4 regions of the Photobacterium sp. MCCC 1A19761 genome follow, and region 3 is predicted to be linked to each of the others. Evidence: predicted binding sites of a transcription regulator. Region 3 holds the regulator's gene; each other region holds the start of a gene.
What was found. Region 3 encodes PurR, which represses purine synthesis genes. Its sites were predicted from a motif close to TNANGNAAACGTTTNCNTNA; they were not measured.
Positions count from the first base shown of each region.

Region 1: a site for PurR is predicted at 4,560-4,579, ahead of VV869_RS03150 (phosphoribosylaminoimidazolesuccinocarboxamide synthase). Genes of this name have one in related genera too.
Region 2: a site for PurR is predicted at 5,808-5,827, ahead of pyrD (quinone-dependent dihydroorotate dehydrogenase). Genes of this name have one in related genera too.
Region 4: a site for PurR is predicted at 2,209-2,228, ahead of metK (methionine adenosyltransferase). Genes of this name have one in related genera too.

Region 1 is NZ_JAZGTF010000002.1:84,696-92,534, forward strand. It holds gene VV869_RS03140 (tetratricopeptide repeat-containing diguanylate cyclase) at 1-1,681, opposite strand, end outside; gene VV869_RS03145 (ATP-dependent helicase) at 2,021-4,420, opposite strand; gene VV869_RS03150 (phosphoribosylaminoimidazolesuccinocarboxamide synthase) at 4,711-5,817, shown strand; gene VV869_RS03155 (methyl-accepting chemotaxis protein) at 6,075-7,839, shown strand, end outside.
Region 2 is NZ_JAZGTF010000019.1:20,998-28,836, reverse strand. It holds gene pepN (aminopeptidase N) at 1-8, shown strand, start outside; gene VV869_RS16565 (DUF2835 domain-containing protein) at 102-323, shown strand; gene VV869_RS16560 (NAD-glutamate dehydrogenase) at 784-5,613, shown strand; gene pyrD (quinone-dependent dihydroorotate dehydrogenase) at 5,973-6,983, shown strand; gene VV869_RS16550 (cell division protein ZapC) at 7,229-7,768, shown strand.
Region 3 is NZ_JAZGTF010000004.1:97,095-104,933, reverse strand. It holds gene VV869_RS07080 (FAD-dependent oxidoreductase) at 1-1,942, opposite strand, end outside; gene VV869_RS07075 (carboxymuconolactone decarboxylase family protein) at 1,955-2,545, opposite strand; gene VV869_RS07070 (hypothetical protein) at 2,695-3,087, opposite strand; gene VV869_RS07065 (TfoX/Sxy family DNA transformation protein) at 3,408-4,001, opposite strand; cyclic di-GMP riboswitch class I at 4,129-4,234, opposite strand; gene purR (HTH-type transcriptional repressor PurR) at 4,511-5,518, opposite strand; gene VV869_RS07055 (heme ABC transporter ATP-binding protein) at 5,989-6,804, opposite strand; gene VV869_RS07050 (FecCD family ABC transporter permease) at 6,801-7,838, opposite strand.
Region 4 is NZ_JAZGTF010000006.1:168,555-176,393, forward strand. It holds gene endA (deoxyribonuclease I) at 1-163, opposite strand, end outside; gene VV869_RS08635 (SprT family zinc-dependent metalloprotease) at 287-778, opposite strand; gene metK (methionine adenosyltransferase) at 872-2,026, opposite strand; gene tkt (transketolase) at 2,425-4,422, shown strand; gene epd (erythrose-4-phosphate dehydrogenase) at 4,666-5,715, shown strand; gene VV869_RS08655 (phosphoglycerate kinase) at 5,796-6,959, shown strand; gene fbaA (class II fructose-bisphosphate aldolase) at 7,101-7,839, shown strand, end outside.

The DNA of each region.
Region 1 (7,839 bases), on a different contig from region 3:
CCCAGCGGGCCAGCATATCGTCGGCCGGCAGCGCTCGCTTCATTCTGGCGGCCAGCTCGACCAGCACCTGATCCCCGACATCGTGGCCGAGGGTATCATTGATCCGTTTAAAATGATCCACATCCAGCACGGCCACCATCAGGGGCTGGCGCAGCTTGGTCGCTTTCGTGCGCAGCCAGTTTTCCACGAAACGGCGATTCGACAGGCCGGTCAACACATCCTGACCGGATCGGATCGCCAACTCTGCGTGGGACTTGGCCAGATCATGATGGCGGCGACGGATCCGGCTGTATTGCCCGTACAGAATATACAAGCCCAATGTGCCGACTACAGCAGCCAGCAACCAGACATTCTCTCTGGCATTCTGAGTCGCGATCCGAGCGGTTTGCAGCGCATTTTCTGCCTTGAGCAAGGTCAGCTCATTTTCTTCCAGCTCAGCGCCCAGCTCCTGTTGGACCACGATCTTCGCCTGGCGCCGGGCTTCGATCAGGTAATCCCGACTATCTTCAATATATCGCTTGTAATAGGTGAGCGCTTGCTGATACTCCCCCAGTGCTTCATAGCTTTCGGCAGTGATTTTGGTGGCAAACAGATAAAACTTTCGATCGTCGCGCTCATCCAGCTTTTCGGCCGACGCCAGCGCCAGCGTTTTCGCCTGATCCGGCTGTCCCATTTGCAGCAGCGCCGAAGCCATCAGCACATTGCAATATGGCGTTCCTTTTTCGTCCTGGTTGCGGTAGGACATGATCAGACAACGGCTCGCGCTATTATAAGCCTCCCGACTCTGCGCCAAGTCCAGCTGGATGTCGGCCAGATTCAATAGCGTCGCCATTTTTAAGCGATAAGAACTGGTCTGCTCCGCCAGTTTATGTGCTTCACGCAAATGCACTTGCCGCTGCGCACCCCGATCAAAGTATTTATCGATCAAGCTGGCATTGATGTGCAGTGACGCCTCGGTCGCCGGTTGGGAATAATGATTCGCATGATAGAGCTCTATCGCGCGATTCAGATATTCTTCGGCCTTGGGCCACACTTCCATGCGCATATACACCGTGGAGGTATTAGAGAGCAACTTGGCGACCTGCATGAAATCATGCTGCTTGTTGAAGATCTGATACGCCTGGTGATAGTACACCAACGCAGACTGAAGACGGTCGCGATCCGCATCAATATTGCCGAGCCACTTCAGGGCCCTGGCCCGTAAGGCTTCATAGCCAAGCTCACGGGCAGTCGCTTCAACGGCCTGCAAGGTTGCCTGTGCGGCTTCCAACTGGAACCTGTCCACCAGGTTCACGCCCTGGTAATAGCGGGCTTCAGCCTCAATCCAGGCGAGCTTGCTCTTCTCTCCCAACGCCGCCAATTGCGCCAGAAAAAGATCGGCTTGCTGCCCCCCTTCCATATCTGCCAGTTCAATTTGTAATGAGGCCAGTAGATGGAGCGCCTGTCGAACCGGATTTTCTTCCGGCTTCAGGGTTCGTTCCAATTGACGGAGCTGCTCTTTCGCTCGGTTCGGACAATTCGTGGCTTTGAGGTACGTTTCGAGATACAGCTGATCGACAGGCGATACTTGCGCTTGCAGGTAAGGTTGAAGAATATCTGCTTTAGCCGGTAAGACAGGTATGAGAAGGCCGACAAACAGACAAGAGAAGACAAGAAAAAGCGCGCATCGACGCTGAGGCATAAGAAATAGCATACTACCTTAAGAATTTAAGTCACTGTCACTCCCTAACCTCAATCCCTGATTTGTATTTGTAACAAAGTTTATGTCGAAAATATAGGCTTTATGAATGAATCCTTCACGATGCCAAGCGGATAAACAGCGACGTTGCACTGCGATGCCGTGTGATCCATGCTTTCGACGGTCGGAAAAAAGCAAGCATCACGGCACGTCTCGTATCGGCTTCGGAACTTGTCCCCCAGCCCCTGCCCCGAGAAAAAACGAGCCGGGCGTGTATGCCTGGCCCATGTACCTTTTCTCAAACATTCGCTTCATGCCCGAGCTTGAGACGAGCAAGAAGGGTCAACGCCGCACCCGGCTGCGGGCGTGCGCAGCAACAATCAAACGATTGACCAGCACCTGCTGTTTGGTCGCCGCGGCGGATTTCAGTTCACGACGCAGACGGCTCAGCTCCCCATCCAGGTACTTGGCCGTTTTGGTCCGGATCATCGCCTGCAGCACCTTGGTGGCATTGTCTGGCAAGGGCTGGCGCAGCGCCCATCCATAGCTGTAATCCGGTTGTCCGCCACGTTGACCTGCGGCGATAGCCAATCCGGACTCTAAATCATGGGACGCTTCCGCATCCAAAGCGGGCCCCGCCTGCTCAGGTGCTTCTTTACGCGGTGCCTCTTGCTTAGGTGGTTCTTTGCAAGGTGCTTGCACATCGGCTTCCCGTCCCAGTCGCTTGTAGTATTCCGTGACAATCGGCGAGGCGTGGTACGGCAACTCACCTTCTTCGTACAACAGCGGGCCGACTTCTTTGGCTAATCCGGCTTTGGCTTCGAGCACAAAGGTACTGGCATTGGTGGCTTTACCGGCATTCGCCGCCGTGACCTCCGGCTCGGTAAAATAAACCGTCGCTTGTTGCTTGGCCCGGGTCATCGCCACATAAGCCAGACGCCGTTCTTCTTCAATGTCCGCCCCGATACTGCCGGAAGATTTATTCATATACGGAAAGGCATCTTTGTCCCAGAATGGCAGGTACACCCGGTCATACTCACAACCCTTGGCACGGAAAATTGTGGTGAGCTGTACCCCGCGGCTGCCCGCTTCCCTGTCGTGATTGACCGATTGCTGCGTATAGTATTCAAAATATTGCAGTGCTTTCTCGCACGGCTGATCCATAGTTTCCAGCACGGTCGCGACACTGTCGAGCCGCTCCACCGCTTCTTCAATCTCGGTGGCGGTGGCTTCAGTTTTCCAGATCCAGTTATCCAACCCGCTTTCGTTACGGTACTGATTAAACACTTCCAGCGCTTTGAAGCTGCCTTTGCGTTGCAGCCGCACCAGCAAGTCCAGCCGCTCAATGAGATTTTCAAGCTTGAGGTTGCTGTTGGCTTTTTCATAACGACCGATAAAGGTCAGCCACTGACCGCTGTCCATCCCGGCCAGCTGATCGCACAGCGGGCGCAAGGTTTTGTTCGGCACATAACAGTGCGGAAAACTCATCAGATTAAACAGCAACTGCCCTTTGTTCGGCACCGGCCACTGGTCATAACGGCCGGTTGCCAGCGACATCAACTCAATCAGTAGTTTCACTTCCCGGCTACTGGCGAGCACAGACGGCACCGGCATGTGATACGGCACCTGCTTGCTGAGAAATGCCAGCTCAAACAGCAAGGTCTGCGACCAGCGCCGAACCAGAATGGCCTGCTGAGACGGATCGCCACCGGCGGCCAGATCTTTCTGGATTGACTGGGCAATTTCTCCGACCTGACGTGACGTGCCGCATACCTCGATGCGGGTATCATCCACGCCGGTATCCGAAACCGTCAGAAAATCATGGAAGCGCTGCTTGTTGTTGGCGATCAGATGACTGGCCGACAGCGCCAGACTGTGGCCGAAGCGGAAGGTTCGCGACAGGGTGTAGGTTTTCGCCGGCGAAAAATCCTGCTCGAAGTTGAGCATAAACTGCGGCGCGCTGCCCCGCCATTTATAGATACACTGATCGACATCCCCCACGGCCAGCAACTGGGTCTGCGGACCAAGCAGCTGCTTGAGCAGTCGATACTGGGTGGTATTGATGTCCTGAAACTCATCAACAACAACCAGTTTGCAATGCTGATGATAATGGCTGCGAATCGCCACATTGTCTTCCAGCAACTTGACGGATTCCACCAGCCAGTCATCAAAAAACAGTACTCGGTGCTGTTTGCGCAGGGATTCGAACTGCTCAAATCCATCCAGGATAAACAGATAGTCCCGACTGATCTCTGCCAGCTGAAACACTTCGCGTGGCGACAACATATAGGCTTTGACCAGGCCGATAAAGCTCAGCAGCAGCTCGATGGTTTTGGGATCTTTGATCATCTGCTGGCGCTGATAGTTCTGCTCTCCGGCGGCAATCGAGCGCAACACCTGCTTGACCAGGGATTTATCACTCTCGCCGCTTTGATAATCGACCTGAAACCCCGTCTGGGCCAGAAACCCGGTTTGATTGAGCAACCGAAGACAGAAACTGTGAAACGTATGCACCGGGACCGCTTGCCCAATTCCATTATCTTGGAGCTTTTGCTGGAAGTCGGTCCGGATATCACGGTTGAACATCAACACCAGCATTTCCGTCGCCGGTATGTGCGCCAGCTTTTGTTCGATCAAGCCCACCAGCGTGGTGGTTTTACCGGTACCAGCCCCCGCGATGCACAGGGCGTTCCCTGCATCGTGGTGGATAAATGCGATCTGCTCGGGGGTATAGCGGGTCATAGATAACGATAGCCTGATCGTGAGTAAGAAAATTAAACGAGAAAACAGGAGATTTTGCCACAGGCGCGGCGAATTCGCCTGACAAAAATTTCATTTGCCCAAGATGTAACCACGCATCTGAACGGACCGGTGAAAATATTTGCGCAAACGTTTGCTTTAGTTGCTGAAAGCCGCCTGAGCTTCTGCTATGATCAGCGCCACTGGCAGCGGAAGCCGCTATTTTGTTGCTTATTCAGTCACGCTTTCCTGCCGGTTTGACTGTATCCCGACTCTTGAAATAGGAATTCACCATGAGCCTTGCCGATCAAGTTCTCGCTGTAAATGATGACCTCCCGATCCGTACTGACCAACCTGTTCACAGTGGTAAAGTGCGCTCTGTCTACTGGTTGACTGAAGCCGACAGCCGCCGCCTGATCAAGGAAAAAGGCTACAACGTCCAGCCGGATGCGCCACTGGCCATCATGGTGATCAGTGACCGTATCTCTGCCTTTGACTGTATCTGGCACGGTGAAGGTGGGATGAAAGGCGTTCCGGGCAAAGGGGCTGCCCTCAATGCGATTTCCAATCACTGGTTCCAGCTGTTCCGTGACAATGGCCTGGCCGACAGCCACATCCTGGATATTCCGCATCCGTTTGTCTGGATTGTTCAGAAAGCCAAACCGGTGAAAATCGAGGCGATCTGCCGCCAGTACATCACCGGCTCAATGTGGCGCGCCTACGACAAAGGCGAGCGTGAATTCTGTGGGATTGAAGTCCCGGAAGGACTGACCAAAGATCAGAAGCTGCCTGAGCTGCTGATCACCCCATCAACCAAAGGGATCCTCAAAGGTATTCCTGGGGTGCCGGAAGCTGACGACGTCAATATTACCCGCCGCAACATCGAAGAGAACTTTGCGGCCTTCAATTTCTCGTCCGCCGAAGATATCAGCCGTTACGAAACCCTGCTGAAAGAAGGCTTCAACGTCATTAGCGACGCGTTGGCCAAACTGGATCAGATTTTCGTCGATACTAAGTTTGAATTTGGTTATGTCACCGATGCCGAAGGCAAAGAGAAACTCATTTACATGGATGAAGTCGGTACGCCGGACTCATCACGCATTTGGGATGGCGCGGCCTATCGTGACGGCAAGATTGTCGAAAACTCAAAAGAAGAGTTCCGCCAGCTCCTGCTCAACTATTTTCCGGATCCGGACATTCTGCTGAACAAAGATCGGATGGATGAGCGCGAAGCCCTGGCGCGCGATAACGCCCTGCCGCAAGAAGTCCTGATGCAGGTGTCCAAAGTCTATACCGGGATTGCCGAAAAAGTGACCGGTCAGCCAATCCACCTGAGTGACAATCCAAAAGCAGAAATCATCGATATCTTGCGTCGAGAGTATGACTTGATTGCAGAATAAGGTTTCGATTTTGTTAAAAATGGCGGCATCATTGCCGCCATTTTTCATTTTGTTGCATATTTAAACGCTAACAAATTGCTGAGATGAACAACAATCCGCTGAGATTACATACATAATCGTTCAAATTTTCATCAAAAAATGACTTAGCACAAATAATTCATATTCCATGATCACATATTTTGAAATCTTTGATTAACATCCCTATCCGCGCAAGGGGAAAATAGGCCTTAACCATGTGCTTGTTGAGGTCTCATTCTATGAAGTTCAGCCATAAGATTGTCGCAACATCTTCTACCATCTTGCTTGCTGCCCTATCTCTGCTTTCTGCCAATCAATACTTCAAAACCAAAGCTGAAGTACAGTCGCTTGTCGTACACAGCATTGATGAAATTGTTTCCGGCATGAGTAACACCATTAACGCGGAGCTCAACAGCAGTAAATCGCTGGCCCGTTACGCAACCAGCCTGATCGAACAGGATCTGTCGAAAGACAATATCCAGACCGTGCTGAACCAGCCGACCATTCACGATGCCTTTCTGCTGGCCGGACAGGGCTTTGAGCGTGACGGCAGCTACACCAGCAGCGATCCGAACTGGAACCCGGGCGCCAACTGGGATCCCCGTAGCCGTCCCTGGTATAAAGCCACTCAACAAAGTCGCGAGCTGATCATTACCAAGCCGTATCCGGATACGCTGACCAAAGAAATGCTGGTGTCCATCGCCACCCCTTTATTTGAGAACAACCAGTTTGTGGGCGCAATTTTCTTTGATGTCAGCCTGAGTGGCCTGGCGAAGCTGGTTAACCAAGTCTCGCTGTTTGATGCCGGTTACCTGTTTATTGTTGATAACCACGGCACCGTGATCGCGCACCCGAATGCCGATTTCAACGGCAAGAGCATGTCTTCTTTCCTGGGGAATCTGCCTATTAGCAAGCAACCGACGACCCTGGCACAAGACGGCAAACAGCTGAATGTTTCCTTCACCCAAATTCCGGGTCAGAATTGGTTTGTGGGCGCCGTTCTGGATGAGAGCCTGGCGTTTGCCGCAGTCAATAAACTGAAAACAGATTCAATCATCTACTCTGCACTTGCCTTGATCACCGGGATTATTGCCCTGCTTATGCTGATCAAAGTGCTGATGCGCCCGATCCAGGATCTCAACGACGCCATTCAGGATGTCGCCTCGGGTCATGGCGATCTGACCCGCCGCCTGGATACCAACACCGACCAGGAGTTTGCGGAGCTGGCAAAAGGTTTCAATGCCTTCACCGACAAACTGCAACGCCTGATCATCGAGTCCAAATCCCTGAGCCAGGATATTCTGCACAGCACTGAGCAAACCGCAGCCGGCGCGAAACATTCCGCCGATGCCATGTCTTCACAATTGCAGGAATTGGATCAGCTGGCAACTGCGATGCATGAAATGGCGATGACCTCTGCCGACGTTGCCAGCAATGCCCAGCATGCGGCGGCGGCGGCCCAGGCGGCTGAATCTTCAGTCTCGGAAGGCAGCCAGATTGTTTCCCATACCACTGCGGCGATCCACGACTTGTCGACTCAAATCGACCGCACCGTAGACGTCGTCAAGCAGCTGGAGAGCGATACCGGTAATATCGAGTCCATCTTACAGGTGATTAACGAAATTGCCGATCAAACCAACCTGCTGGCCCTGAACGCCGCGATTGAAGCCGCCCGTGCTGGGGAATCCGGTCGTGGCTTTGCTGTGGTTGCCGATGAAGTCCGAACGCTGGCCCAACGCACCCAGGAATCGACCACAGAAATTCGTCAGATGATTGAGCAGTTACAATCCGGAGCATCCACTGCCGCCACCGTGATGGGTGAAAGTAAGCAAACCGCTGCCAATACGGTCATCAAAGCTCAGGAAGCGGACGAAGCGCTGAATCAAATCAATGTCGCCATTGAGAAGATCAACGAAATGAACCTGCAAATCGCCTCGGCAGCCGAAGAGCAAAGCCTGGTCGCAGAAGAGATCAATAACAACACCCTCAACATCAAAGAGCTGT
Region 2 (7,839 bases), on a different contig from region 3:
ATCAGTAAACTGACCCATCAGCCATCATGTATCAGGCCTCCGGAAGCGGGGGCCTGTTTCTGTTGAAAAGCAGATAAAGAAAGACAACTGAAAGTGAGATGATGAGACACTATACCTTTTCGATGGACATCAGTTACCAGTCGTATCTGGGTCATTACTCAGGCGCTGCCAGTACTGTTCTGGTCGTGACCGATAATGGATTGAAGCTTCAGTTGCCGGCATCCCGGTTTCGGCCATTCCTGAGTCAGTTGGGAGTCAAAGGGCGGTTTCGGGTGACGGTGAATGCCCAGAACCGAATTGAAGCGATCGAACAAATAACCTGAACGATTCACCGGAACGTCAATCGTTGGCCCATGACGGTGACTTGACGATACTTTTGTTTACTGTTTTTTAACATTTGCTTGTGTCTAATGGGGCCAGCAGGACAGCATTGCATGGTTTTTGAGCGAATGGGATATCTGGTTTTCAGCTATTTACCACTACAAAAATTGACAGTATTAATAATTGGTTAGACCAATGAACCGCGTTATTCAGGGGCACCGCTGCTCTTTTCATCACCGTCAGATATTCCGACCAGTCAAAATCTTAACCTTAGTCACATATTCGATTTTTTCTTCCTGTTACAGAGTTATTATCGTAACCCTTTCGCAACAAAACACCCTACAATAGCCCTCACAGAACGAATACCGATACCGTGTGCCAATACACCTCGATTGGCCCATGGGATTGATATAAAAACCCTATACTAGATCGATAATAGAATATGACGATGGAGCATTTGCTATGACCGCACCTGACCCTATAGTGCCGGTACTGCTTGAAAAAGTGTATGGCTTAATCCAGGACAAGATTGAGACCCCGCAGCAGTCATTAGTAGAAGTTTTTGCTCAAAAATTATTAGGTCAATTGGCAGACGACGATCTGCTGCAAAGGAATGAATCTGACTTATATGGTGCAGTGCTGAGCCTTTGGCATCACCTTGTGCAAAACAAACCGGATCAAATCTCTGTTCGGGTTTATAACCCGACCCTCAGCCGTTACGGCTGGCAATCGACCCACACTGTGGTTGAAATTGTAACCCCAGATCGTCCATTCCTGGTTGACTCGGTCCGCATGACGCTGACCCGTCTCGGGATCACAAGCCACCTGATGCTTAATGGCCCGTATTACTTCAAGCGGAATGAGCAGGGCGTGATCACCGAAGCTTGTGGTCAGGATGGTGATTTGCAAACCCTGTTCCATATTGAGGTTGACCGCCTGAACGATAAGGCGGAAATGAAAGCACTCAAAGAAGAACTAGAACAAGTGCTGCAAGATGTCGATCTGGTTGTCAGTGACTGGCATGCCATGCAGGGTAAAATGCAGGAGATCGTCAATGAACTGAAAGCGGCTGAGCTGCCGGTTGACGATGCACAGCGTGATGAGGTGATTGCTTTCCTGGATTGGGTCACACGCCATAACTTCACATTCATGGGTTACCACCAGTACGATCTGCTGCCGATTGAAGGGGACTACGAGCTACTTCCTTGTGAAGGAACCGGTCTTGGCTTGCTGAGTAAATCCGGCAAAGCCCGTTCCCTGACGTTATCTGAGCTGCCGGAATCTGCCCGCCTGGAAGCACGTAAAACCGATCTGCTAATCCTGACCAAGAGCAACGGTAAGTCGAAAGTCCATCGTCCGGCTTACACTGACTACATTGGTATTCGTCGCTTTGACAAGAACGGTAATGTGGTCGGCGAGCACCGTTTCACCGGTTTGTATGCGTCCACGGCCTATCATCAGACGGCGATGAATATTCCGCTGATCAGCAATAAGGTGTCGCGGATCCTCAAAGCCAGTGGCTATTCTGAAGGCTCTCATTCCTGGAAAGCCCTGAACAACCTGCTGGAAACCTATCCGCGCGATGAGCTGATCCAGGCCAACGAGAAAGAAATGCTAGATGTCGGCTGCGGCGTGGTACGCATGCAAGACCGTGATCTGCTGCGCCTGTTTGTGCGTCGTGACCCATTCGGCCGCTTCTTCTCCTGCATGGTGTATGTCACCAAAGAGCGCTACAACACCGAGTTGCGCCGTAAAACTCAAAAGATCCTGAAAGAGTACTTTGGTTCGGATCAAGATGTCGAATTTACGACTTTCTTCTCTGAAAGTCCGCTAGCGAGAACTCATTACATCGTGCGCGTAGATAACAATAATTTTGATGTGGACGTCAAAGCCATCGAACACAACCTGGTTGAAGCCGCTGCTGCTTGGGAAGATCGCCTGAGTACCTCGTTGGTTGCTAACTTTGGTGAAAACAAAGGCACGCCGCTGGCGAAGAACTATGCGCGCGCTTTCCCTCGCTCATATAAAGAACAAATGCTGCCGGGCTCTGCGGTTGCCGATATCGAGCAACTGGAAAGCCTGAGTGAAGACAATAAACTGGGGATGCTGTTCTACCGTCCTCAGGAAAAAAGCGTGAACTCCAACTTTGTGAAGCTCAAGCTATTCCATCGCGATGAGCCAATCCATCTGTCGGATGTGATGCCGATGCTGGAAAACCTGGGGCTGCGCGTGATTGGTGAGTCACCATACGAGATCGTCACTGCCAATGGAACCGTTTACTGGATCCTTGATTTCGCCATGTTGCTCAATGCCTGTGATGAAATCGATCTGGCAGAAGCGCGTGACCGCTTCCAGGAAGCCTTCTCAGCCATCTGGCATAACGATATTGAAAGCGATGGTTTCAACCGCCTCGTGCTGTGTGCCGGTCTGACCGGTCGCCAGATCACGATTCTTCGAAGCTACGCCCGCTATATGCGTCAGGTCGGATTCCCGTTCAGTCAGCACTATATTGAAGAGACGCTGTCAAATCACAGCGACCTGGCTCGTGATCTGGTGTCCCTGTTTGCGCTGCGCTTCAATCCGAAGAAGAAGCACACGGAAAAAGCCGAGCAGGATTTGATCGCGAGACTGAATAAGAAACTGGATAACGTTGAAAGCCTGGATGACGACCGGATCATTCGCCGCTACATGGAAATGATCCTGGCGACCCAGCGTACCAACTACTATCAGAAAGACGAGCAAGACAAGCCGAAGCCATGGCTGTCCCTGAAACTGCGTCCATCTGAAATTCCGGAAATCCCCGCGCCGGTTCCATTCTTCGAGATTTTCGTATATGCACCGGATATCGAAGGGGTGCACTTGCGCGGCGGTAAAGTTGCCCGTGGTGGTCTGCGTTGGTCTGATCGTCAGGAAGACTTCCGAACTGAGATTCTGGGCCTGGTGAAAGCACAACAGGTGAAGAATACGGTTATCGTGCCAGTTGGTGCGAAAGGTGGTTTCGTGTGTAAACGTCAGCCACAGATGACAACACGTGAAGAAATCTGGTCTGAAGGACAGCGTTGTTACAAGCGCTTCATTCGTGCGCTGCTGGATGTAACCGACAATATCGTCGATGGTGAGCTTCTGCCACCAGCCGATGTGGTCCGCCATGATGACGACGACCCATATTTGGTTGTTGCAGCAGATAAAGGGACGGCAACGTTCTCGGATCTGGCTAACTCAGTGTCTGATGATTATAACTTCTGGCTGGGCGATGCATTCGCATCCGGTGGTTCGAACGGTTATGACCATAAGAAGATGGGGATCACGGCCCGCGGTGGTTGGGAATCAGTGAAGCGTCACTTCCGTGAGCTGGGCATTAACTGCCAGACCACCGATTTTACCTGTGCGGGTATCGGTGACATGGCCGGGGACGTCTTCGGAAACGGGATGCTGCTGTCGAAACACATCCGACTGGTCGCAGCCTTTAACCACATGCATATCTTCCTGGATCCGAATCCGGATTCAGCAAGCAGCTGGGAAGAGCGGAACCGTCTGTTCAACCTGCCGCGTTCAAGCTGGGAAGATTACGATGTGAGTCTGATCTCTGAAGGGGGCGGTATCTTCTCCCGCCGCAGCAAGTCGATCAAGCTGACGCCTCAAGTCCAGAAACTGCTGGGTACCCGCAAGCAGAGCGTTCCACCGAACGAGTTGATCCAGATGATCCTGAAAATGGAAGTGGATCTACTGTGGAACGGCGGGATCGGGACTTATGTCAAAGCGGCCAGTGAGACCAATGCTGATGTAGGCGACCGTGCGAATGATGTGCTGCGGATTAACGGCGGTGAGCTGCGTGCTAAGATCGTCGGTGAAGGCGGTAACCTGGGTATGACTCAACTGGGCCGTGTTGAATTCGCGAAGACAGGCGGCCTGGTCAACACCGACTTTGTGGATAACGTAGGTGGTGTTGACTGTTCAGATAACGAAGTCAACATCAAGATCCTGCTGAATGGTCTGGTGGCCAGTGGTGACCTGACCTACAAGCAGCGCAACGAACTGCTTGAGCGAATGGAAGATGAAGTGGGCGAGATTGTTCTGGATGACGCCTATTGTCAGAGCGAGTCGATTTCTGTCACGCAGCAGCAGCAAGTTCAGTTGCTGAAAGAGCAGATTCGCTTTATTCATCACCTGGAAAAAGAAGGCAAGCTGGATCGGAACCTGGAATACCTGCCGGATGACGATACCCTGGCTGAGCGCGAAAAATCAGGTATGGGCCTGACTCGTCCGGAGCTGGCGGTTCTGGTTGCCTATGGCAAGATGGTTCTGAAAGAGGAGATGGTGACCGATGAGATCGCCAACGATCCTTACCATGCCCGTCTGTTGCCGGCTTACTTCCCGAAAGAGCTGCAAGAGAAGTATAGCGACAAGATGGATCTGCACCCGTTGCGTCAGGAACTGATTGCAACCTCGTTGGCAAATCAGATGTCTAACGAGATGGGTTGTAACTTTGTAACGCGTCTGCAGGAAGAGACAGGGGCATCGGTTGCTGAAATCGCTTCTGCTTATGCCGTTGGCCGTGAGATTTACGGCTTTGACAAGTTCTTCGACCAGATCCGTGAACTGGACAATGTGGTAGCTGCCCAAGTGCAGTACGACATGCTGTATCGCTGTCGTCGCATGCTGCGCCGCGTTACACGCTGGATGCTGCGTAACCGTGACCGTCAGCTGGGTATCGAGCAGCAAATTGCGTTCTACCAGCCGGTTGTCCAGAAACTACAGGATAATTTGGAAAGTTACCTTGTCACTGAAGAAGTGAAAGAGCATGACGATCAAGCGAATGTCATGATTGAGCAAGGTGTACCTGAAGCGCTGGCACACGGGATCGCTCGCCTGAGCAGCTTGTACTCGGCACTGGATATCGCCCAGATCACTAAAGAACTGGATAAAGACATCAACTTTATCTCTCGCGTGTACTTTGTGGTAGGTGCGGACCTATCCCTGCACTGGTTCCTGCAGCAGGTTCACAACCAGCCGGTTGAGAACCACTGGCAGGCCCTGGCACGCGCCTCGTTCCGCGAAGATCTGGACTGGCAGCAACGCCAGCTGACATCAGCTGTTATTACGTCATATCCGGAAGGGAAGGAAGCTGAAGTCTTGATTAAAGACTGGAAAGCAGAACATAAGGTTGCAATTCAGCGCTGGAACACCGTGCTGGCCGAATTCAAAGTGGGGACCACCCATGAGTTTGCCAAGTTCTCGGTTGCCCTGCGTGAGCTGATGTTACTGAACCTGAACTGTCGTCCAGCCGTGTAAGGCACCCTGGCACGGCACGACATTGACGCTGAACCGATGAATGAACCGCTATGCCCCGGCATAGCGGTTTTTTTTTGCCTATCCTTTGGAAGGAAGCTATGTATTGATGTTCTCCGTTTCTGCTTTGATGTCTGGAATATGATTTAACGCGGGTAGGGTATCCGTTGCGAATCTGCGTGATCATCCTGTTACCACAGCGTAATCGTTTGCCTGAAAACTGTTACTTTTATGGAATCCCGACGAGTATTTCAAGAAAAGCGCTGTTTTTGATGAAGAAAATCAAAAATAGTCGTTGTATTTAGCGATATTTCTGTGAATAATGTCATCCCGTTTATACGGGGCCTTTATAAGGAGGTACAATGTTTTACCGCCTCGCTCGATCCGCCATCTTTCAGCTTGATGCTGAAAAAGCACATGATCTGGCAATCAAAAATCTTTCTCGCTTTACTGGCACTCCTCTCGATCTTTTCTACCGACAACACGTTCCTGATCGTCCCGTTGAAGTGATGGGAATCAAATTTAAAAACCCGGTTGGCCTTGCTGCAGGCCTGGATAAGAATGGTGAATGTATTGATGCCTTCGGCGCCATGGGATTTGGCTTTGTCGAAGTAGGCACCGTCACACCGCGTCCACAGCCGGGTAATGACAAGCCGCGTTTGTTCCGGGTGCTTCCGGCAGAAGGGATTATCAACCGCTTTGGCTTCAATAACCTCGGGGTTGATCAACTGGTAGAAAATGTCAAAAAAGCCAAGTATGACGGTGTCATCGGGATTAACATCGGTAAAAACAAAGATACGCCGGTAGAGAAGGGGGCAGAGGATTACCTGATCTGTATGGATAAAGTCTATCCATATGCCGGTTACATCGCGGTGAATATCTCCTCGCCAAACACGCCGGGGCTGCGTTCCTTGCAGTACGGTGAAGCCTTGGATGATCTGCTGTCTCAACTGAAGCAAAAACAGAAAGAGCTGGCCGAGAAACATGGTAAGTATGTGCCGCTGGCGCTGAAGATCGCGCCAGATCTTGAGGATCATGAGATCGGCCAGATTGCACAGTCCCTGATCAAGAATGATATCGATGGCGTTATTGCGACCAACACTACACTTGATCGTGCACTGATCAAGGATATGCCGCATTGTGATGAGGCTGGTGGCCTGAGCGGCCGTCCGTTACAGAATCGCAGTACCGAAGTGATTCGTCGCCTTGCTGAAGAGCTGGATGGGGCATTGCCAATCATTGGTGTCGGTGGAATCGACTCTGCTATTGCGGCGAGAGAGAAGATGATGGCCGGCGCGCAGCTGGTACAGGTCTATTCCGGCTTTATCTATCATGGTCCGAAGCTGGTGAAAGATATCGTGACCAATATTTAACCATTGTTCCGACAGCGTTATTCGATGAGCCCCTGCAATGCATGATCATTGCAGGGGCTTTATTTTTGTCTGTAACTATCCCAGGATCCGAATAAGCCCGATTTTTGTCAAACTTTCAGCAGAATCTCATTAAGATCAGCAGTTTATTTCCCCTTTTATTTTGACATCGGCACAGTAAAATTCTCCTAAAGTTTTTTCTATGTCGTTGGATAAGCAGTATAAAGAACTGATTTTGGAGTAGTTACATGCTGAAGCCTAACAACTCATGGACATGGTATTTTGACTCAAAGCATGATTCCCTGATGTTAGATTTGGGCGATGAAATGATTTTTCGGGTCTCTATTCCGACGAAGCACCTGATCACCGCTGCCTATGAACGGACAGATTTTACCGTTGATGATGCCAGTGTGTTTCAGACTTTCGTGGAGAGTATTGCGGATCTGGAGCTTTCCGAGCCCCGTAAAGCCGAACTGGCCCTCAATGCGGTGGCCGCGAGCCGTTTTCACAAGCCCATGATGCCGAAAAGCTGGTTTTTCCACACTCAGGGAGAGGCGTGTGAGCCACAAGAAGCGGATATCGTGACGCTGGAAACTGAGTTCGGAACGGCAAAATACCTGGTGATCGAAAATAGTGGGTGTGCCAGCCTCTGTATGCTGGCAGAAGAGACGCCGCTATCACTGACCAGTACCAAAGAAATGGCATTTTGCGACATCATCAAGGTGATGAACGATCGCATGCAAGTCTATATCGTTGAAAAACATTTGAATTTTTCTCTCGTTGGCTGACAGCAGGGGATGATCGCCATCCGGTAAACATCTCCTGTTGGACGTGACCCGTCCCGATACCATTCCCACCG
Region 3 (7,839 bases):
TGGCCCCGAGAATCGTATCTTTGCCTTTGGGTGTAATGACTTTCACGAAACCGTGATCCGAACCATCGGTAATGGCCCGATCCAAATCATCCAGGCCGTAGGTGATCACATCATAATCAATGCCTTGCGATTTGGCTTCTGTTTCATTGATCCCGACCCGGGCCACTTCCGGCGCAGTGTAGGTCACCGCAGGGAGCACCGAGTAATCGGCTTTGAATTTCTTGAACTGACCAAACAGGCCGTTGATCGCGGCATACCAGGCCTGATGTGCCGCGGCATGGGTCAGTTGGAACGGACCGGCGACATCACCAACGGCAAAGATATTCGGGTACGCCGTCTGCATAAAGGCGTTGACCTGCACGGTGCCGCGCTCGGTGGTTTCGATCCCCAGCGCTTCAAGCCCGAATCCCTGCACATTGGCGACCCGGCCGAGGGCCAGTAATAGGGCATCGAATTCAACCACCACCTGTTTTTCCTGATTCCAATCGAGGTAAGCCCGGAACACGGGCTGCCCCTGGGCATCTTGCGTTGCTTCAAAGCGCATGGCGCGATGGCCGAGTTTGACGTCAACGCCATCGGATTGCAGGCTATGCATCACCAGTGCAGCGGCATCGGCGTCTTCACGCACCAGCAGTTGTTCGGCCATTTCGACCAGCGTAACGTGACTGCCGAGGCGGGCAAAGCTCTGGGCCAATTCACAGCCGATCGGGCCGCCGCCAAGTACCAGCAAGCGCTTCGGTTGGGTTTTTAGCGACCAGATGGTATCGGAGGTGTAGTAGTTGACTTTCTCTAAGCCGGGGATCGGCGGCACGAGCGGGCGGGCCCCGGTGGCAATCACAATATTGCGGGTGGTGATGCGCTGGCCGTTGACCTCAACTTCCCACGGCGACAGGATCCGGGCATCGCCCTGAATACAGTTGACCCCCAGTTTTGAATAGCGCTCCACCGAGTCATGGGGCTCGACCTTGCGGATCACCTGCTGCACCCGCGCCATCACCCGGGCAAAATCGACGGTCGGGTGGTCAGTGGTGATGCCGAATTCATCGGCACGGTTGATTTCAGCCATGGTATGCGCAGCACGGATCAGTGCTTTCGACGGCACGCATCCGGTATTGAGGCAATCGCCACCCATTTTATGGCGCTCGATCAGGGTCACTTTCGCTTTGACGGCAGCAGCAATGTAGGCACTGACTAACCCGCCAGCCCCTGCACCAATCACCACCATGTTCTGGTCGAACCGAGCCGGGCGGGTCCAGCCGGTGTAGATCCGACGGCGGTTGTACAGGTTCATCAGTCCTTTGGCACAGAGTGGGAAAATACCGAGCAGGGCCAGCGAGAAGAGGACTTGCGGTGAAATTACCCCGCTCAGCGAGTCAATTTCACCGAGCTGGGTCCCGGCATTGATATAAACCATGGTGCCGGCCAGCATCCCGAGCTGGCTGATGAGGTAGAACATCCGAGTGGAAATCGGCGTCAGGCCCATCAGCAGGTTGACCAGAAAGAACGGGAACACCGGGATCAGGCGCAGGGTAAACAGATACAGCGGGCCATCTTTTTCGATGCCTGCATTGATGGGGGCCAGACGGTGGCCAAACTTGTCCTGAACCCAGTCACGCAGAATATAGCGGCTGAACAGAAAAGCCAGGGTGGCACCGATGGAGCTGGCAAATGAGACCAGCAGCAGGCTCCACCAGAAGCCGAACAGCGCGGCGCCCAGCAGGGTCATGATGGCTGCGCCGGGCAGTGATAGTGCCGTCACACCAATATAAACCATAAAGTAAATCAGGCTGGCAACGAGCGGCTGACTGGCAATCGCATCCTGCAGGGCAAGTTGCTGCGTTTTGGCTTGCTCCAGGGTGAAGTACTGGCCGAGATCGAGCGCAAACCACAGCCCAATCAGGGTGGCAACAATGCCGAAAACGAGTATCTTTTTCTTGTTCATAGTGGTGATGACCTACTTGGGGCTGTTCGTTTGCCGTGTTGGCTGTTGATCCGTCTGCTCCGGCTGGATAGGCAGGGAGCAGAATCCCTGCGCAGGGACGTCCAGAGCGGTGTTAAATTTGGCCGAGAGATTTTGAAATGCGATCAAGGCCGTCAATTCGACCAGCGCATCCTCGTCGTACCATTGTGTGAGTGCCGACAGCATGGCATCGGTGACCTGTTGTCCGGTGATGGTGATGGCTTCGGCATAGCCCAGCACTGCTTGTTCCTCGGCGCTGAATAAATCACTTTGCTGCCAGTGTGACAGTGCTTTGATTTTTTCGATGGAGTCGCAGCGTTCGGCCAGCTTCATGCCGTTGGCATCGACACAAAACGCGCAGTGGTTGAGTTGCGACACCCGGACGCAGATCAGTGAGCGAATCACCGGGGTTAATGGCGATGATTTGCGGTCCAGATAGCCAAAGAATCCGGCAACCAGCCAAAACAGGGTGGGGCGTCGTCCCCATAACAAGGCCGGATTCAGAGGGTGGCCGTAATGGCGCTTCTGAAGCCAGAGGAGCGGCTTGATCAAAAATGAGTAATGTTGCTTGGCTGAAATACGCACGTGTGCCTCTTAGGTTGCCTGCGGGCCACATATGCAACAAAGATAGCACGAATCGTTGCGCAGGATGCAGCTCTACCGAATGGTATGAGACAAGACCGAACAACGGTTGGAAAACTTTCAGTTTTGAGAGAAAAAATCTTTAAATTCGTTTAGTTGAGCGAAATATAGACGGATTTGACCTCTTGTTGCTTTGCCATATCCGGAATGACAGGCTGGGATACAAACAGATAACCGGAGGCCAGTACCGGCAGTAAGGCGAGGGCCATGGTTTTGCCGATATGATAGTTGCGGTACCAGTATTTCTTGGCGCGGATTTTGAGCAAAATGCCCCATAAAAGCAGCAGGCCGTTGAACCCAGCAGTCAATGCCAGCACTTCATCGAGCATTGAAAACGGGGCCAGTTGCTGATGAACAACAAAGATAATAACAGTGGTTGGCAGAAGGTTCAGCAGGACCAACAGGCGCATCAGTTTTGGCCATTTGCAAAACTTGTCTTTGAACATCTGATTGGATTGTCCTGGAAAAGGCTGCGAGCTGTACATGATACCTTCCTTCCGGCTGCGTTGACGCCCCAATTCTACTGAGGTCGCATGGGATGAAAACCCTGTTGATGAATTTGTGAACAGCTTTGGGAGTGGTGTCAATCTTTGTCATTTTTTAACAGAAAAATGTCTTTCTGATGGTACAAATTTGACATGATACGGAGCAGCAAGAAAAGCCGTTCTGACCCGCATTGAGCGGCGCTCTGTGGTGCCTTCAACGCGCGCGTTCTGGGCGGGGAGGGATTGGCTGAGGGATGGGGAAGCCAAGCATAAAAAAAGAGACGGAAGCCGCCTCTTTTTCAGAATGAATCGGGAAGGATTCAGCTGTTGAGTTTTGACAACAGCTCGGAACGACGCTGCGGCGGAATGACGGACCAGTGACGTCCGCTTACTGCACCTTCCAACGCCCAGAGCAAGTCGAGACTGACCGTTTCCTGATGCGTTTCCTGCAGGGCTTTAAAAGCGTTCAATGCCCCGGCTTCGTAGAGTTCGTCGACGCTACAAATCCCTGCTTTTTTCAGCATTCGTTCGTTGGCTAAGCGCAGGTTAGGTAAGTCTTTAATCCGACTCGGGCCGGTCTGACTTTTCTTTTCCTTGTCCTGTTTAGCGGCTTCAAAAGACTGCTGTGCGTGTTCGATAATTTTTTCCGGCGCATCCCACCACTCCTCAGGAATTGCGAAGTGTTTGGTGACGACCGGAAAGCCACGCTTTTTGTAAACGTATGGGCTGAGGCCTGCTTGTTTAAATTGTTCTTCGTTTTCGGCATTGGCACGCAGGTGAAGTTTGTCGTTAACAACTAACGCAAACATGGTTTCGCCTGAGAAAATCCCAAAGCCACCAAACATTGAACGTGATTTTACATTTTCAAAACATTGAAACAGTCGAAGAGAATCTTTAAGTACTGGTTTGTCCATGCTTCTTTCTCGGTGAAAAATTTCTCGAGTCACCTAACAACAGAGCGAGGATTCAGATTAGCAAAATACGAAGAAAAGCAATGTCAGGGATTTGTCAGGATTCTGAACATGACTTCTTGCTACATCCATCGGCAACCCCGCTACCATAAGTCCACTTAGTTATTGATAATTAAGCTACTCTTAGGCCGGAGGCTTTGCGTCCCATCCTTTCGAATGGTTTGCCTTGTTCGTGACATTAATAAGCATATCTCAGAAGATATTTTTGAACTTGGTCCCATTTTTAAAAGTGTGATACCGCTCCCATAAATAGATTCTAAAGCCTGCTAGAGAAAATTTAAAACTTATTAAATTTTGAACAGGTTGATTGGGATTGGGCCACATTTAACACGTTATACGCTTTGAGAAATTGAGAATGTAAAGCTTCTGTCAGGGGAAGGTCAAAATTGCAACAAAAAACCGATAGCAAGCTATCGGTTTTTTTGAATGGAAAAATTGAAGTGGTTATGAAATCAGGTGTTTAGGTTCTTAACTGATTTTCGAACCACCAACTCAGGTGCCATTTCAAAGATCCGGCGCTCATGTTGTTTGTCTTTCACCCGCGCCATCAGGATTTCAATGGCTTTCTTACCCAGCCGTTGTTTCGGCTGGTGGATGGTGGTGAGCGGTGGTGAGAAGTACGGCGCCAGGTCGATATTGTCATAACCGATAATGGAGACATCATCCGGTACGCGCAGACCCGCTTGCTCAAACGTACTGATCAGCGCCATCGCCATGATATCGTTAAAGCAAAAAATCGCGGTCGGGCGCTCTTCCATGGCAATGAATTGCTTGGCAGCCGCCACGGCAGACTCACACTCGAAGTCACCTTCAATCAACCAGTCCGGATTGACGCTCAGATTGGCTTCAGCCATGGCTTTATGGAAGCCTTTGAGGCGTTCGCGGCAGGTGAGTTTTTCACTGTGACCGGTCAGGCAGCCAATTTTCTGGTGGCCGTGTTCAATAAAGTACTTGGTCGCGACATAGCCACCCAATTCCGCATTGTCCTGGATCTTGTCGGTGTGCGGGCTCTCCGGACCCCAGTCCATGACCACCATCGGCAGATCTTTCTGGCGCTCGAGCAGGGCCAGCAGTTTATCGTCCAGATCGGAACACATCACCAGTAATCCGTCGACCCGCTTTTCAGCCAGCATGCGCAGATAGTCACGTTGCTTTTCCAGGTTCCCTTCGGTGTTACACAGGATCAGCGTGTAGCCTTCGCCATAGCAATATTCTTCAACCCCATGTACAACTTCGGCAAAGAACGGGTTGGTTGATTTGGTCACCAACATGCCGATGGTTCGGGTGGTGTTACATTTCAGGCTACGCGCCACGGCACTTGGGGCATAGTTGAGCTCGTCTACGGCAGCCAGAACTTTCTTCTGGGTTGCTTCTGCAACAAACCGGGTTTTATTGATCACGTGAGACACTGTTGTGGTTGAAACACCTGCCAAACGTGCAACATCTTTAATCGTTGCCATACTTATTCTTCTAATAATTCAAAGCGGGCCTGGGCCCATTTCTCTTCATTGATCTGAACAGCATTCAACAGCCGCGCACCAAACTGAATAAGTATCTGGTTTGCTTCTTGGAGTCAGGCCAGATACTTGTTCAGTTTGGCATGATGATCTGCGTTCACAGAGATCATCATGCTGTTTCATACTGCGTATAAAACGTCAAAAAGCCGCTTCTCTTCCGAGCGGCTTTCTTGTTCTTCTCGCCTTTCAGGCGTTGCATTGTGTAATCGCTTGCGATCACATTCTACTGAGTGTAGCGCACAGTGCAACGTTTCTGTATCGCAAGGTAGTAATTCTTGATAGATATCAACAAACTCACTGCAAATTTTCTCAAATTGGATGCATATCTGGTGGTGTTTTTCATCTCGGCCATCGCTTCTCCCGGGGAAACCGGGAGAAGCGTGCCGGTGTTTATGCCGGTTGGACAGGCTTGCTTATCCTGCGGGTATCACGACCGGAAAATCTTGGGTCGGATGTTTGCTGACGTGGACCGGCCAGCCATAGACCCGCTGGATGATTTCGGGCGTTAAAGCCTGCCATGGCGTGCCATCAGCCTGTACTTTGCCTTGATTGATGATCACTAACCGATCGGCATATTGGGCGGCCAGATTGAGATCATGGATCACCACAATGACAGCAGCACCGGACCGGGCCAGCTCCCGGGCCACTTGCAAGGTCCGGTGCTGATGCGCGAGATCCAGGGCGGATGTCGGTTCATCCAGCATCAGGATACATTGCTCGCCCGCATGGCTGAGCTGGGTCAGCACCCGGGCCAGGTGAACCCGCTGTTTTTCACCGCCGGACAGGGTGGGGTACAGTCGGTCCTGAAGTGACAGGACATCGACCCGGCTCATGGTTTCAGTCGCCAGCGCTTGGGTGTCTTTTTTCGTCAGTTGCAGTGGGAGGCTGCCCAGCTCAACCACTTCCCGCGCTGTAAACGCAAAAGTCAGGTTGCTGTGTTGCGGCAGGACCCCAAGGTGTCTGGCGAGCATCGCCGGGGCATAGGTTTCCCGATCCTGACCGAAAAAATGTATCGTGCCGCCGCCGTCGGCTTCGCCACTCAGCACCTTGAGCAGACTGCTTTTCCCGGCCCCATTCGGACCAAGCAAAGCGGTCAGTTCGCCGCTGGCAAGACTCAGGCTGAAGTCATCAAGCAGTGTTTTGCCGCCCAGGGTCAGGTTGAGCGAGCGGGCTTCAATCGCTGGTGCCGTTTGCGTTGTTGCAGAGACAGGGTTCATGGCGATATTCATGACATTCTGCCTCGTTGTTTGACCAGCATGATGATAAAGAACGGCGCGCCGAGAATAGCGGTAATGATTCCGACCGGCAGTTCCGTCGGGGCCGCCACGACGCGGGCCAGCATATCGGCCACCAGCAACACCAGTGCGCCCAGCAGGGCTGAGAGCGGGAGCAGGATTTTATGGTTCGGGCCGCACAGCATCCGGCCCAGATGTGGGATGATGAGCCCAAGGAAACCGATCACCCCGCTCAATGAAACGCAAATGCCAACACCCGCGGCACAGAGCAGGATCAGGCGACGCTTGAGCCGCTGGACGTTGACGCCCATATGCCGCGCTTCCGCCTCCCCCAGCAAAAATGCATTGAGACCATTGGCGTCCTGATCAAACATCAGCACCAGCACACCAAGTGTGACAAATGCCAGGATGATCCCCGGCCAAGTTGCCCCGGCCAGCGAGCCCATGCTCCACAAAGACAGATCCCGCAGCGCTTGATCATCGGCCAGATAGTTCATCAGCCCCATCGCAGCACCGGAAAGCGCCGCAATGGCTACCCCGGCCAGTAGCATCACGGTGACAGAGGTGCCGTTTTTATCGGTCCCGAGACGGTAAACCAGATAGGTGCTGACCGCACCGCCGATAAATGCAAACACGGGCACGGTTCCGAGGGTTAGCAGCAAGGGATAACTCGCAGCCAACGGCGCAAACACGACAATCGCCAGCGCAGCCCCCAGGCTCGCCCCGCCGGAGACGCCGATGATGCCGGGATCTGCCAGCGGGTTCCTGAACAGGCCTTGCATGACCGCACCGCACAGAGCCAGGATGGCACCCACGGCAATACACAGCAGCGTACGCGGCAGGCGGATTTGGTGGATCACAATCTGAATATGTGCCGGAAGCTCGGCCTGCCAGGGCAGTAATGCCTTTAGGCTGTCGCTAAAACTAATCCCCATCGGGCCGACAACCACCGAGCTGGTGATCGCCACGGCCAGACTCAGCAGGCCCAGCGGGAAAATAATGGCGGCAGGAATGCGTTGAAACTGCATA
Region 4 (7,839 bases), on a different contig from region 3:
TGCCTTGCCAGTCAATGGCGCAGCCACAGTAAAAACTGACGGGATGATCCCGGTAAATCTGTACGGCAATTTTTTTTGCTTTGCTGAATGAGGCGGGCGGTGCGGCCATCGCAACCGCAGGGGTGAGCAAGGCAAACAGCAGCACCTTGATAGAAAACTTCATAAACGGCCTTATCAATAGTAATTATCTGATAAGACTATCACCGATGATAATTTTTAGAAGTATTTCACACAGCTGCGGTATCTCCGGCAGATGCGACAGGAGTGATGTGAAGCGGGCCGCAGGTTAGACGGCTTGCAGCGGCTGGCGGCAGGTGCGGCAGTGGTAGATCGCTTGCTGGCGACGAATTTTATTATGCCGGCGGACGGTAAGCTGGTGCTCCTGGCAGTGACAGCGATAGCGGAACGTTTGGCCCTGTACGGAGCGGGTATCAAAGCTGTGGGTGGTTCTGGCCGGGATACCGAAGACCTCGGTCATCACCGCTTGCCACTCTTTGCCATGGGGTCGGACTTTGCCGAAGCGATGAAAGGTCACCAGGTGGGCGATTTCATGCGGCACGACTTCATCGAGAAAGGCTTGCGGGTTTTCTGCCAGCAATACCGGGTTGAAGCGAACTTCCCAACTTTGCAGCCGGGCACTGCCGGCAATTTTTCCCCGTTGCCGGAAACTGACCACCGGCAAGGGCAGGTCGAGATGCAACTGCTGGTTTGCCCGGGCAATACACTGGGCGACGCGGGCGTTAATTTGGGACTGAAACTGGGATTGGAGCGATGTCATGGCGAAAACTGAGTGCGCGTGAAAGGCGTAGTATAAAAGGCGCGGCAATAAAAAAGGAAGCCGAAGCTTCCTTTTTCTGTCTGTTACGAGCGTTTACTTCAGGTTGGCGAAGTCACGCAGCAGATCGGCTTTGTCGGTCTTTTCCCAAGGGAACTCTTCGCGACCGAAGTGGCCGTAAGCCGCAGTCTTCTGGTAGATTGGCTGCAGCAGATCCAGCATTTCAATCAGGCCGTATGGACGCAGGTCGAAGTGCTGACGTACTGCTTCAACGATCACATCGTGCGCTACTTTCTCAGTACCGAAAGTTTCCACCATGATGGATGTTGGATCCGCGACACCGATGGCGTAAGACAGCTGAATTTCACAGCGTTCGGCCAGGCCAGCAGCGACGATGTTTTTCGCCACGTAACGTGCCGCGTAAGCTGCACTGCGGTCAACTTTTGATGGATCTTTACCGGAGAAAGCACCACCACCGTGACGTGCGGCACCGCCGTAGGTGTCCACGATAATCTTACGGCCGGTCAGGCCACAGTCACCCATTGGGCCACCGATGACGAAACGACCGGTCGGGTTGATGAAGTATTTGGTTTCTTTGGTTAGCCATTCTGCAGGCAGAACCGGCTTGATGATCTCTTCCATCACCGCTTCTTGCAGTACAGGCAGTTCAATGCTGTCACAGTGTTGTGTTGACAGAACAACCGCATCGATACCGACGATTTTGCCTTGATCGTATGCAAAGGTAACCTGGCTTTTCGCATCCGGACGCAACCATGGCAGGGTGCCGTTTTTGCGGATTTTCGCCTGACGCTCAACCAGACGGTGCGCGTAAGTCACAGGTGCTGGCATCAGCACGTCGGTTTCGTTGGTCGCGTAACCGAACATAATGCCCTGGTCGCCGGCGCCCAGTTCGCGCGGGTCTTCACGGTCAACACCCTGGTTGATGTCCGGAGACTGCTTACCAATCGCGCTCAGGACCGCACAAGAGTTGGCATCAAAGCCCATGTCAGAGTGTACATAGCCGATTTCACGAACCGTTTGACGGGTGATCTCTTCGATATCGACCCAGGCAGAGGTGGTAATTTCACCGCCAACCATCACCATGCCGGTTTTGACATAGGTTTCACACGCAACACGTGCCTTCGGGTCTTGCTCCAGGATTGCATCCAATACGGCATCAGAAATCTGATCGGCAATTTTATCCGGATGTCCTTCTGATACAGACTCAGAAGTAAACAGGTGCTTTGACATGTGTACACTCACTTAAATATGGCTTGTCGATTGATTAAGAGGGGCTCTGGTGCAAAAGCATTCATCAATGATGCATATCAATGTCCGTGTTGATGGATAGAGCTACCTCCGTCTAGACGTCTATAATACCTTCACCCTGTTTTAAATCAATACCGTAATTCATGTGGAGATTGTTGAATGGTGCAAGCAATCGTTTACGTTTCATCGGGTTAATGGCCGGAAAGGGTGGGAAAACCAGAGCAGGCATTTGATATGGATGAGATTTTTACGGGAAATCGTTTGCAGAGGCAGGGGAGACTTTGCGACAATGCTCACCCGCCGATTTCAGATGCAACCCCTGCATCTATTGCTGGACAGACACCCACAATTATTATTGTCGATGAATTTCTGGAGCAGACATGCCTTCTCGTAAAGATCTTGCAAATGCAATCCGTGCCCTGAGCATGGACGGTGTACAACAAGCCAACTCCGGTCACCCGGGTGCCCCAATGGGCATGGCTGATATCGCCGAAGTCCTGTGGCGCAGCCACATGAAACACAACCCGCAAAACCCGAACTGGGCTGACCTTGACCGCTTCGTGCTGTCTAACGGCCACGGCTCAATGCTGATCTACTCGCTGCTGCACCTGACCGGCTACGCGCTGCCGATCGAAGAGCTGAAGAACTTCCGTCAGTTGCACTCGAAAACACCGGGCCACCCGGAGTACGGCTACGCGCCGGGTATCGAAACCACGACGGGTCCGCTGGGCCAGGGCATCACCAATGCCGTGGGCATGGCGATTGCTGAAAAAGCCATGGCTGCGCAGTTCAACCAGGACGGCCACGACATCGTCGATCACTTCACTTACGTGTTCATGGGCGACGGCTGTCTGATGGAAGGGATCTCGCACGAAGCCTGCTCTCTGGCCGGTACCTTGGGCCTGGGCAAACTGATCGCGTTCTGGGATGACAACGGCATCTCGATTGACGGTGAAGTTGAAGGCTGGTTCACCGACGACACTGCCAAGCGTTTTGAAGCTTACGGCTGGCACGTGATCCCGGCGGTTGACGGCCACGATCCAGAAGCGATCAATGCAGCGATTGAAACGGCGAAAGCAGAAAGCGGCAAACCAACCCTGATCTGCACCAAAACCATCATCGGCTTCGGCTCACCAAACAAAGCGGGCTCGCACGACTGTCACGGCGCACCGCTGGGCCACGACGAAATTGCTGCAGCCCGTGAATTCCTGGGCTGGAACCACGGTCCGTTTGAAATCCCGGCTGACATTGCCACGGCATGGGATGCCAAAGATGCCGGTGCTGCCAAAGAAGCAGCTTGGGACGAGAAGTTTGCAGCCTATGCGGCGGCATACCCTGAGCTGGCGGCTGAGTTCAAGCGTCGCATGAACGGCGAACTGCCGGCGAACTGGGAAGACGCTACCAACGCGATCATCGCTGATCTGCAAGCCAACCCGGCCAACATCGCCTCGCGTAAAGCGTCCCAAAACGCGCTGGAAGCGTTCGGTAAACTGCTGCCTGAATTCATGGGCGGCTCGGCGGATCTGGCGCCATCGAACCTGACCATGTGGTCTGGCTCGAAATCCCTGACTGCGGATGACGCGTCTGGTAACTACATCCACTACGGTGTGCGTGAGTTCGGCATGACCGCGATCATCAACGGTATCGCCCTGCACGGTGGTTTCGTGCCATACGGCGCAACCTTCCTGATGTTCATGGAATACGCCCGTAACGCCATGCGCATGGCCGCGCTGATGAAAGTGCAGAACATCCAGGTTTACACCCACGACTCGATCGGTCTGGGCGAAGACGGCCCGACCCACCAGCCGGTTGAGCAAATCGCGTCACTGCGCCTGACTCCGAACATGAGCACCTGGCGTCCTTGTGATCAGGTTGAATCTGCTGTGGCGTGGAAACTGGCGATTGAACGCAAAGACGCGCCGACCGCGCTGATCTTCTCGCGCCAGAACCTGGCTCAGCAAGCGCGCAGCGAATCGCAGGTGGCTGACATCGCCAAGGGTGGTTACATCCTGAAAGACAGCGACGGCAAACCTGAGTTGATCCTGATCGCCACCGGCTCTGAAGTTGAGCTGGCAATGAGCGCAGCCGAAGCCCTGACGGCTGAAGGCAAGCAGGTTCGCGTGGTTTCCATGCCATCGACCGATGCCTTCGATAAGCAAGATGCGGCTTACCGTGAGTCTGTGCTGCCATCTGACGTCACAGCGCGGATTGCGATTGAAGCCGGCATCGCCGACTTCTGGTACAAGTACGTCGGCTTTGACGGTCGCATCATCGGCATGACCACTTTCGGTGAATCTGCACCGGCCGATCAGCTGTTCGAGATGTTCGGTTTCACCACTGAAAACGTGGTGAGCACTGCCAAAGAACTGCTGGCATAAGCCACCGTTTGATTTATTTCGGTAAGTAAAATAAAGGCCTCCGAACGGAGGTCTTTTTTATACAAAATGGGATCCCACTCACAGTGCTGTCGGGGTGAAAAGTTCGCGGCGATGCTGAAGTGTGATGTTTAATTGTTTGTTTTATCTGGGTTTAATTTGCCGGGTGACCGCGTTCACATTTATCGTGATTCTCATTCTGGCTTGGTATACACTAACCCAGCTTATCAATTTTGTAGCACGGATATGACACTAAGAGTCGCAATCAATGGATTTGGCCGTATCGGACGCAGTGTGCTTCGCGCCCTGTATGAGAGCGGTAAACATCATCAGATCAAAGTCGTGGCAGTGAACGAGTTGGCCGAGCCGGAAGCGATGGCCCACCTGTTACAGTATGACACCAGCCACGGCCGCTTTCGTAAGCCTGTCTCCCATGATCAGGAGCACCTGTTTATTACCCACGAAAATGGCGAGCAGGACAGTATCCGGATCCTGCACCAGTCTGATATCCACCTGTTGCCGTGGCAGGATCTCGAAGTCGATATTGTGCTCGATTGTACCGGGGTGTTCGGCTCGCGCGATGATGGCGAAGCGCACTTGAAAGCCGGGGCTAAAAAAGTCCTGTTTTCCCACCCGGCCGGCAATGATATCGATCACACCATCATCTATGGCGTGAACCACGAATCCCTTCGCCCGTCACACAAAATTGTTTCCAACGGCTCCTGTACCACCAACTGTATTGTTCCCGTCATCAAAGTGCTCGATGATGCCTTTGGGATTGAATCCGGGACCATCACCACGATCCATTCTGCGATGAATGACCAGCAGGTCATTGATGCTTACCACGGCGATTTGCGTCGTACCCGCGCTGCCAGCCAATCCATTATCCCGGTTGATACCAAACTTCACTTAGGGATTGGTCGAATCTTTCCGAAATTTTCTGACAAATTTGAAGCTATCTCTGTGCGCGTGCCCACAATTAACGTTACGGCGATGGATTTAAGTGTCACAGTGAAAACAAATGTGAAAGTTAATGACGTAAATCAATCACTGGCAGAGGCGTCTCGTTGTACATTAGACGGTATTGTGGACTATACCGAAGCCCCGCTGGTTTCCATCGATTTCAATCACGATCCCCACAGTGCCATTGTGGACGGAACGCAAACCAGGGTGAGTAACCAGCATTTGCTCAAGCTCTTGGTCTGGTGTGATAACGAATGGGGATTTGCCAACCGGATGCTGGACACCGCGTTAGCAATGCAGGCGGCCGATACGCTGCCTGAAACAACTGAGTAGTAAGAATTAGCGGGCCGGGCAGTGACGCCGGGCCGACAAAAACTTTGACTTTAAATTAATCAATGTTGAGAGGACAAACCATGTCTGTAATCAAGATGACTGATCTGGACCTTGCAGGTAAACGCGTTTTCATTCGTGCAGACCTAAACGTGCCAGTGAAAGACGGCAAAGTAACTTCTGATGCACGTATCCTGGCATCACTGCCTACAATCAAGCACTGCCTGGAAGCGGGTGCGAAAGTCATGGTGACGTCTCACCTGGGTCGCCCGACTGAAGGTGAGTACGCAGAAGAGTTCTCTCTACAACCGGTTGTGAACTACCTGAACGACGCCCTGGATTGCGACGTGAAGCTGGCCAAAGACTACCTGGACGGGATTGAGCTGAACGCCGGTGAGCTGGTGGTTCTGGAAAACGTTCGCTTTAACAAAGGCGAGAAGAAGAACGAAGAAGCACTGTCGAAGAAATATGCAGCCTTGTGTGATGTGTTCGTGATGGATGCCTTTGGTACGGCGCACCGTGCACAGGCTTCGACGCACGGCGTTGGCATGTTCGCACCAATCGCGTGTGCCGGTCCTTTGCTGGCCAACGAGCTGGATGCCCTGGGCAAAGCGATGGATAAACCAGCGCGCCCAATGGTGGCGATTGTCGGTGGCTCTAAAGTGTCAACCAAACTGACGGTGCTGGAGTCGCTGTCGAAAGTGGCGGATCAGCTGGTTGTGGGTGGCGGTATCGCCAACACCTTCATTGCCGCAGCGGGCCACAACGTGGGTAAATCCCTGTACGAAGCGGATCTGGTCGGCACAGCCAAGAAACTGATGGAAGAGTGTGCGATTCCGGTCGCGACGGATGTTGCGTGTGCCAAAGCGTTTGACGAGAACGCAGAAGCCGAAATCAAACATGTTTCTGAAGTGCAGGACGATGACATGATCTTCGACCTGGGTCCAGAATCCACAGCAGCACTTGCTGAAATCCTGAAGAACGCGAAAACCATCCTGTGGAACGGCCCGGTTGGCGTATTCGAGTTCAAGAACTTTGAAGCCGGCACCAAAGGTATTTCTGAAGCCATTGCGGCTTCTGAAGGCTTCTCTGTTGCAGGGGGTGGTGACACCCTGGCCGCGATTGACAAGTTTGGTATTAAGGCTGATGTTTCTTACATCTCAACTGGCGGCGGCGCATTCCTGGAGTTCGTGGAAGGCAAAACCCTGCCAGCGGTTGCGATGCTGGAAGAGCGTGCTAAAGCTTAATGACACATGGGCGGGAGCCAATCGCTCCCGCACTTTAATTGTTTGTTAGCAAGGCCCCGATTTTGTAGAATGTCGGCCTGAAGCAAACGATTGCAAAGATTTATCTTTCATACAGACAACAAGGCAAATAGGACTATTGTTATGTCTAAGATCTTCGATTTCGTAAAACCTGGTGTAATTTCTGGCGACGACGTACAGAAAGTATTTGAAGTTGCAAAAGAAAATCAATTTGCACTTCCTGCGGTGAACGTAGTGAACACTGACTCGATCAATGCTGTCCTGGAAGCGGCTGCCAAAGTGAAAGCGCCAGTTGTGATTCAGTTCTCAAACGGCGGTGCTGGTTTCTTCGTCGGTAAAGGACTGAAACTAGAAGGTCAGGAAGCACAAATCAAAGGTGCGGTTGCGGGTGCGAAATACGTGCACGCGATTGCTGAGTCTTACGGTGTGCCTGTTATTCTGCACACGGACCACGCTGCGAAAAAACTACTGCCTTGGATCGACGGCCTGCTGGATGCGGGTGAAGAGTTCTTTGCACAAACCGGTAAGCCACTGTTCTCTTCTCACATGATCGATCTGTCTGAAGAGTCGCTGGAAGAAAACATCGAGATCTGTGCTCAGTACCTGACGCGCATGGCGAAGATGAACATGACGCTGGAAATCGAACTGGGTTGTACCGGCGGTGAAGAAGACGGTGTTGATAACTCCGATATGGATCAGTCTGAGCTGTACACGTCTCCGGAAGATGTTGCTTACGCTTACGAAAAACTGAATGCCATCAGCCACCGTTTCACCATTGCGGCATCTTTCGGTAACGTACACGGTGTTTACAAGCCGGGTAACGTTGTTCTGACTCCGACGATCCTGCGTGATTCTCAAGCAT